Regions from separate parts of the Pseudoalteromonas fenneropenaei genome, predicted to be linked through region 2. Evidence: predicted binding sites of a transcription regulator. Region 2 holds the regulator's gene; the other holds the start of a gene.
The links. The regulator sigma-54, encoded in region 2, starts transcription at its own class of promoters, with help from an activator protein. The targets are predictions, from matches to a motif close to GTTGGCACGNNNNTNGNNT.
Positions count from the first base shown of each region.

Region 1: ACFOEE_RS00875 (DUF2726 domain-containing protein) is a predicted target of sigma-54. The motif match lies at 2,436-2,454, and genes of this name have one in related genera.

Region 1 covers NZ_JBHRSD010000001.1:197,295-201,606, reverse strand. The annotation lists gene ACFOEE_RS00885 (cobalamin biosynthesis protein CobD/CbiB) at 9-977, opposite strand; gene mtnN (5'-methylthioadenosine/S-adenosylhomocysteine nucleosidase) at 979-1,686, opposite strand; gene ACFOEE_RS00875 (DUF2726 domain-containing protein) at 1,800-2,393, opposite strand; gene folE2 (GTP cyclohydrolase FolE2) at 2,533-3,456, opposite strand; gene ACFOEE_RS00865 (ATP-binding protein) at 3,824-4,312, shown strand, end outside.
Region 2 covers NZ_JBHRSD010000017.1:134,206-138,517, forward strand. The annotation lists gene ptsN (PTS IIA-like nitrogen regulatory protein PtsN) at 1-206, opposite strand, end outside; gene hpf (ribosome hibernation promoting factor) at 208-495, opposite strand; gene ACFOEE_RS10775 (RNA polymerase factor sigma-54) at 524-2,068, opposite strand; gene lptB (LPS export ABC transporter ATP-binding protein) at 2,129-2,854, opposite strand; gene lptA (lipopolysaccharide transport periplasmic protein LptA) at 2,851-3,378, opposite strand; gene lptC (LPS export ABC transporter periplasmic protein LptC) at 3,368-3,922, opposite strand; gene kdsC (3-deoxy-manno-octulosonate-8-phosphatase KdsC) at 3,919-4,312, opposite strand, start outside.

The DNA.
Region 1 (4,312 bases), on a different contig from region 2:
CAAGGTGGCTAATTGCGCAGCTGAGTTTGTAAAAACAGATTCAGCGCAGCCCATAACAAACAGATCAAAGCCAGCAGAAACCAGCGTAGATAATTCAGCAAGCGAATTGTTTCGCGGATATCGGCGCTAAGCGGATGGCGTTCAGTGCCAAAACGCATTTTTTGAAACCGTTCGCCTTGATATAACGCTGGGCCGCCAAGTTGTACATTCAAGCTTGCGGCAAACAGCGACAAGATCCAGCCACTATTGGTTTGATAACAATGTCGACCGTATAGACGAATATAATGCCAAGTCTTTTTATAATTTTGTAATAGCGATAATAGTGCTACAAACATACGAATAAACGGCCACTCGACAACAAATAGCGTGCGCTCTAACGGTTTCATAAAGTAACTGTTGGGCGGTAAAGTTTTGCGCCACGCATGATTGCAGAGCAACATTAATTTGTAGGCCAGCATTAACCAAGGGCCAGTGCCAAGGTATAACAGTACGATGACCCAAAACTGCCTCACCTGATTCAGACACAAAGATTCAATACAGGCTTTGATGATACCTACTTCAGACAGATTGCGGGTGTCACGTACGACCAATTGCGTGCTGAGCTGGCGTGCTGTGGCTTTTTGACCGAGATCCAATAGTTTGGCTATTTTTTGCGCTTTACGCTCAAAAATTGGATTATAAAGGCAAAGATAGAGTAATAAGCCATCAACCCACACTGGATAAAGTGCAAAACTACTGATGCCAAAGATAAGCACCACAATCGTTGCAATGGGTAATAAAAAAGCCAGACTGCCAGCAATATACCATTGCTGCTTGTTGGTGTTGGGTTGATACACGCGTTTGCCTATCATGGCAAATAAGTGAGAATAAAACGCGTTGGGATGATACCAGCTGTGTAGCGGCAGCAGTCGCGATAACGCGACTGCGAGGATAAACACCAGCAAACTTTCGTGAGTTTGCAACAGCGTTAAAGACACCTTATAGCGTAACCTGAGTAAGCTTTTGTAATAGTGCCACAACCATTTTTGAAGAATTAACCGAAGCGACTTCTAAATATTCTTCAAACGACTGTGGCGACTCTTTACCCGCAATGTCAGACAATGAGCGGATCACCACAAACGGCGTGTGTAATGAATGGCATACCTGCGCAATTGCAGCGCCTTCCATTTCTACCGCTAACATCGCAGGGAAGTCTTGGCGGGCCTTGTCGATACGTACTGGGTCGCACATGAAAATATCACCAGTACAAATTAAGCCAACCATAGTTTGCACGTTTTCCACTTCCGCAACGCTTTGCTTAGCTGCTTCAATAAGTGCTGGGTGAGCGGTAAAACCCGCAGGCATTTGTGGTACTTGACCAATTTCGTAGCCAAACGCAGTTACGTCAACATCGTGGTGACGCACTTCGCTTGAAATCACCACATCGCCAACATTAAGAGACGGCTCGAAACCGCCCGCTGAGCCAGTATTGATCACACAGTCAGGAGTAAAATTATCAATTAGCAAAGTCGTTGCGATGGCTGATGCAACTTTACCAATGCCTGATTGTACTAAAGTGACTTGTTGACCAGCTAAATCACCAGAAAAAAACGTAAAGCCGCCTTTGCTTACTGTACTTACGTTTTGCATTGCTTCGCGAAGGATAGCAACTTCCGGCTCCATGGCGCCGATAATACCTACTTTCATGCTAATTATTCCTCATAAACTGTGCAGCTCATTATACTGAAGGACAATAAAAATGCGAGTTTAGCTGGCTAAACTCGCATTCTCGTAATCAATTTGTCACTTTATCTAGCCGCTTAAATTTCGGCCAGTTGCGTCGACATGGCTTTTGCTTGTGATGGCGACAATACTGCTGGTTTATAAGTTCTGTTACGTGTTTCGCGAGATTCAGGTTTCTCTGGCTTGCCTAGTTTGAACAGAATCGCAGCGCGTACTTCAGCAGGTTTATAGCCTGCTCTGACTTTCATACGGATGTGTGGAATACCAGCAGCTTCTAGCGCGCCGGTAACAAACCAGTCTTTTTGCGCCTTATGGCCGCTTTTGTTGGCGTTATTCACCAAATCAACCGCCGCAACTATGTTTAAGGTCTCTTTGTCGACTAACACATAGTCTAGTTGTTTGTTTTTCGCTTTGGCCATTGCCGCGCGGCGAGCTTTTGCCGTAAGGCCTGGTTTGCACTCGATCAGATCAACCAATTTAACACGGCTCACGACTTTAAAACGATCGCCAATAGCACGCTCAATCAAATGTAGGAAGCTGGCTTCTACAGTAGTAAAGACATTTTCTTTTTTGCTGAATGGGTAGGGGTTTCCGCCCTGATCTGTGTATTTCGCTGCAACCACAGAGGCAACCACGACCAAAGCGAGAATAGATAACAATGCCAATTCCATAAAACACTCCACTTCGACAATTTTGATAACTCTGCTGAGTTAAAGCAAACTATATGCCAAGTTAAGTGACGGAATTTCGTATTGTTTACAGAGGCGGGACTGAAAACGAGCTTCGTGGTCAGACCCGCATCGTAGCGATTTACTCTGGTGTGTAACCGCCAGCTATACCTTTTACTGCCATGGCTACCGCATCGTGGGCGTGGAGTGATTCGTAATGATTCACCCGGACGCTAAAGTCAGAGTATGCCAGTGGCTCTAGCAATGCTTTCAATTTTCTTGCCGCATCTTCGCAGAATATCAAGTTTTGCCCGTTAAGTCGTGCAAACTCTTGCTCATCTTCACGTTTTACCGCTGCTTGGACGGGCGTTTTGAGTGTTGCCTCAATCAAATCAATTAAGGTCACAATGTCAAATTCCTGACTATTGTGTGATAACAACACTTTCACTTGAGCAATAGAGCGCTGTGAATGAGGCGTCGCAACAATACCTTCGGTACTACCGAGCCAGTTTTTAACTTGTTCAAATGACAATTCTTGCTGCTTAAATTTGGCATCAAAGGCGTTTTGAATTAATTGCCGTGCAAGTGCCGCAGAGCAAGGACAAGTTGATGAGTAAGCAACATCAACAGTTAGTTCAAGTTTAAACTGACCATTAAGCAATACGCTGTTGATCACGACTGGGTAACCTTTCCAGCCTTGCTTACCACTAAGCAGCGATTTGCGACGTAATAGTAATTCGAATTCAAGACGCAGTTTGGCACTTTGGCTTAAGCCTTCGTGGCTAGTAATAAACTGGTCAAGCAATTGCTGAAGGGTAATAGGTGTCAGGGACTGCTCACAAGATAAAGTGTCCAACGCTAAGAATAAGCGTGACATATGAATACCTTTAGCTTGTTCGTCGTCTAGGCTGACATATGCATCGGCTTTGGCAGCGATAGTACAAGGGGCAAGGCCTTTGGTTTCGAGCGTTAATGGGACTTCGATATTGCCCATGCCGACCCATTCTAAGCGGCCGTGAGCAAGTGCACTGGCACTGTGCGCGATATCTGGCATGTTAGCTGGCATTATTTCCTCATTCAGCAAATACTAAAAAACGCGCATAGTACATGAAAAATATCAGAAAGTGGAAAAATGCGTGTTAAAGTCAAATTTGATTTATGCGCAGAGTGTTCACAGCGCTATACAAATCGCCGCCTGATTGGTTTTTTTTAGAAACAACTTGTGAGTATTTTTTGCGCGCGATTGTGCGGGTATTTTGTCAGTGGCGTAACTTTCAAGTGCTATTAGCGCCTCAAGACGTGACGATAATGAGCGTCAATTTTTTGATTATCATCATTTTTTGTTTGTTAAGTAGACAATTTGGTGGCGTGATGATGTTACACTTTTTACGCTCAGGGTATAATGGCGTTATCAGCGGTAGTAAGAACATAACATGATAGATTCATCTGTAGATCCGTGGACGCGCTTGGTGTCCAACTTACTTGAAAAATTTGGTGAGCTCAAAGCTGGGATAATGGTGTACGCCATTATTCTGTTAGTGTCTTTGATTGCTGCATGTATGTTCTATTATGTTGCTCTTGGCGAAATTAATTTATTAGATATTTTAGCTGTGATGTTTTTTACCGCTATCGCTTCTCCTGTGTTGATCATGATGACCATCCAAGCGTTACGGCGTCTTCAGCACTCGCGTGCTTATATCGAATCTGCGACACAACAGGAAAAACTACTCAACCAAACCTTAAAGGACAACATTAACCGCCTCAATAGTGAAATTGACGAGCGGAAAATCGCGCTACACGCCAAACATCGTGCTATTGAAGAATTGAGAAAAGAGATCACCGAGCGGAAAAAAGCGCAGCAAGCATTAGAAACTGCATACAATGATAAGGGCAAATTTATTGCCACTTTAAGTCATGAATTA
Region 2 (4,312 bases):
CGACCATGTGGCAGTGCAACGCCTTTACCAATGCCAGTACTACCGAGTTTTTCACGGGCTAATAAAGCGTCGAGGATATCATGTTGATCAAGGTCGGGAAGCTGTTGGTGGGCCAGTTCACTGATGTATTCGAGAATGCGTTTTTTGCTACTAAAAAGGACTGCAGCTTTGCTGCAGTCCTTTGAAATTAATGCACTTAGTTTCATTTTAGTGTCGGATCATCTTTTCTTTATGTTTTATGACTTGCCTATCTAACTTATCTAATAACAAATCGATGGCCGCATACATGTCTTGATGCTCTGTCGAAGCAAATAACTCTCCGCCATTCACATGAAGGCTTGCTTCCGCTTTATGGATCAATTTTTCTACATCAAGGATAACATGTACATTGTTGATATGATCGAAATGTCGCTCCAGCTTCGCAAACTTGTTGGTGACATAATCCCTGAGTGAATCGGTAATTTCAACGTGACGACCAGTTAGATTTAGTTGCATAAGCATTCTTCCTTCTTTGTTTTACGTCTCAGATCAGGCTCTTGCGCTGATTTGACGGTGGTATAGCCAGAGACTCACGATATTTTGCAATAGTGCGTCTCGCCACTTGAATTCCTTGTTCCGCTAATATATCCGCGATTTTACTGTCGCTCAATGGCTTAGTAGGTTTTTCCGCGGCGATTAGCTTTTTAATGAGCGCCCGAATTGCTGTTGACGAGCACTCACCTCCGTTTTCAGTACTTACATGGCTTGAGAAGAAATATTTCAGCTCAAAAATGCCACGCGGGGTGTGCATATACTTCTGGGTGGTAACCCGAGAAATGGTAGATTCATGCATTTCCACCATTTCAGCCACATCATTTAGCACCATAGGACGCATTGCCTCTGGGCCATGTTCAAAAAATGCCTGCTGTTGCTTCACAATACAGTTAGCCACTTTTAGCAAGGTTTCGTTGCGGCTTTCCAAACTTTTTATAAACCACTTCGCTTCCTGTAAATGGGAGCGAATAAACTGACTATCGCTTGATGAGCGCACCGAGCGGCTCATCGCGGCATATTGATCGTTAACACGAATTTTCGGCATACAATCTGGATTCAGTTCAACTACCCAACGACCTTTGACTTTTTTGACCGACACATCTGGGATCACGTATTCTGGTTCTTCGTGGATCACGGTTGCAGCTGGTTTTGGGCTTAAACTGTGAATGAGCGTCATGACTTCTTTTAGCTCATCTTCCTTTAGCTTAGTCTTTTTCATCAAAGTGCGATAGTCGCGACTGGCTAAAAGCTCAATATGTTCGTTGAGGATCTGTTTGGTTTCGCTCAGCCAAGGTGTAGTTGGGTCATATTGATTGAGTTGAATGCACAAGCATTCCTGCAAGCTGCGTGCGGCAATTCCAATCGGATCAAAAAGTTGTACACGTTTAAGGACGGCTTCTACCTCGTCCAGCTCAATCGGTTCAGCTTCTTCACTACCCTCATTAAGGCTGTGCATAATGTCTTCAGTGCTAACCGTCAGCATACCTGACTCATCAACGGCTTCGACAATTGCCACGGCAATGGCGCGATCGGTGGGGCTAAACGGCGTGAGCTCCAATTGCCACATCAAGTATTCGTGTAAGGTTTCGGTGGTTTCACCTTGGTAGACGGTGTCTTCGTCACTCATAGCACCAGAGCCACTGCTGGGCGCTGCGCTCATATATTCGTCCCAAGTGACATCCATCGCTAATTCGTCGCTGACAGTATCCTTATTGAGTGCATCACCAGCTTCCATTTCATAATCGCTGACCGATTCTTCAAAGTCATTGCCTGCTTCGAAATCGTTGCCTTCAAATTCATTGTTTTGCTCTTCACCACTGCTACTCGAGACGCTAAAATCAAAGTCGTTGTCAGCTGAACCGGTTTCTGCGTCACTATCTTGCTCATCCACTTCTAAGAGTGGATTGCTGTCGAGCGCCTCTTGGATTTCTTGCTGGAGATCCAACGTACTGAGCTGCAGCAAGCGGATAGCTTGTTGTAACTGTGGCGTCATTGTGAGTTGCTGGCCCATGCGCAGCTGTAATGATTGCCTCATGTATCTCTAACAATCCTTTTTCTAAGTGTTCAATTCAAATAGGCGACTGTACTACAAAAACTATAGCCTGAATTGTTCGCCTAGGTAGACGTCGCGCACAGTTTGATCTGCGAGTACGTGTTCGGGAGTGCCAGCGGCGATTAGTTCACCATGCGAAACAATATATGCCTTCTCACAGACATCAAGGGTTTCGCGCACGTTATGATCTGTGATCAGCACTCCAATACCGCGATTCTTTAAGTGCTCGATTATTTTCTTTATATCTAACACTGAAATCGGATCAACGCCAGCAAAAGGCTCATCTAAGAGAATAAATTTTGGATTTGCGGCTAAAGCGCGAGCAATTTCCACTCGGCGACGCTCACCACCCGATAAAGCCATCCCTAAACTATCTCTAATATGTTGAATATTAAACTCATCTAATAGTTCATCGAGGATCTGTTCGCGTTGATTGCGTTTCAGCGATTTGCGTGTTTCTAAAATCGCCATCAGGTTTTGGTAAACCGTTAACTTCCTAAAAATAGAAGATTCTTGCGGTAGGTAACCAATCCCAAGGCGAGCGCGGCTATGCATTGGCAGCAGCGTGATGTCTTGTTCATCAATATGGATTGAGCCTTTATCGCTTGGCACAAGCCCTACAATCATATAAAAGGTAGTGGTTTTACCCGCGCCATTTGGGCCAAGTAAGCCGACTATGCTGCCCGCTTCAATGCTTAATCCGACGTTTTTAACAACCTCGCGGCCCTTGTAGCTTTTTGCTAAACAATTTGCAGTTAACACACTCACGGTTTACCTTGCTCCTTGTTTTGCTTCTTATCTTTTTGCTCAGGCACTAAAATAGTCTTTACCTGACCTTTGCTATTGCTGCTGCGCTCAGCATTAATCAGTTGCTTAGCCATGTCGTAAACAATCACATCGGCATTGATTTTTTGCCCAGCCTGCATGATTTCTGCATTACCACTGATAGTAAGAGTACGATTGGCAACGTCGTAGCGGACTTCTTGCGCTGAAGCGCTGATCACACTGCCGTCACTTTGCTGTTCTTGAAAACGCGCGGGGTTTCCGGTGGCAACCAACAGCTCAGAATTTTCTCCTAGCTCTTCACGACGGTGAACTTCGAGCCGGTCGGCACTAATTTTACGACTACCATGCACAATCTCGACATTCTCCTCAAAAATACCTATGTTGGATTTAAGTTGAGCTTGTTGCTTGCCCGAAGCGATAAATACAGGCTCTGTGGTGGTTGTATTGGCAATGGCCGCATAACTTAACAGTAGAGCGACGCCGCTGATGAGCAACTTATTGGTCATAATATGTAGTTCGCGTGTGATTATTCAGTTCAATAATATCTGTGTTTAAATCTGCATGTAAGCCTTTACCTGTTATTGTTAGGTTAGGGCCGCTGATCACCACAGGTTGTTCCGAAAGCAACGTCTTGTTGTTGATGTCCACACGGATATGAGCCGCAGTGATTTTCTCAACCATACTGGCTTCTCCTTGATTGGTGGCAACAACATTGCCTTCAAGTATCAGAGTATTATTTTCATATAACGTTGCTTCATTGGCGGTAAGTTGCCAACTTTGCTGCTGGTTATAAATTGTAAAAATGGGATACTGGAAGTGTGAAAACCCCAGCCCTTGGTACATTTCTACTTTTTGCGCTTTTACTGAGTGGCTCAATTTGCCAATTTTATTATAGGCAGATTGCTGCAAATCCATGGCGATGTAGTCAGGCGTAACTAACAATTCGTTTTCTGGTTTGCTGGCCACTATATTGCTGTTGAGGTACGGATACCACAACCAAGCCATGATAGCGATAAAGAAAACCAGTAACAGCGCCCGTGCATGTGTCATGAGCTGCTACCTGTAAACCCTAAGCTGTGACCTTGGGCCAACAGCAATAAATCTGTTAACTCTCGCACTGCGCCAAAACCGCCTGGCAACAAGGTACGATAATGGGCATGACGCAGCACCAGCGGGTGGGCATCGAATGTAGCAACGGCGAAACCCACGCGCATCATTACGGGCAGATCCGGAGCATCATCGCCAATATAGGCAATTTCGTCATCCTCAAGCTGAAGTTGCGTTTTTAACTGCTCATAAGCTTGCAACTTGTCTTCCTGCCCTTGAAAAATATACTTCACCGTTAAACTAGTCATGCGCTGCTGAACAATTTGTGAATGTCGCCCAGTGATCACTGCGACTTCAATTCCTGCATTGATAAGCGCTTTCACGCCAAAACCA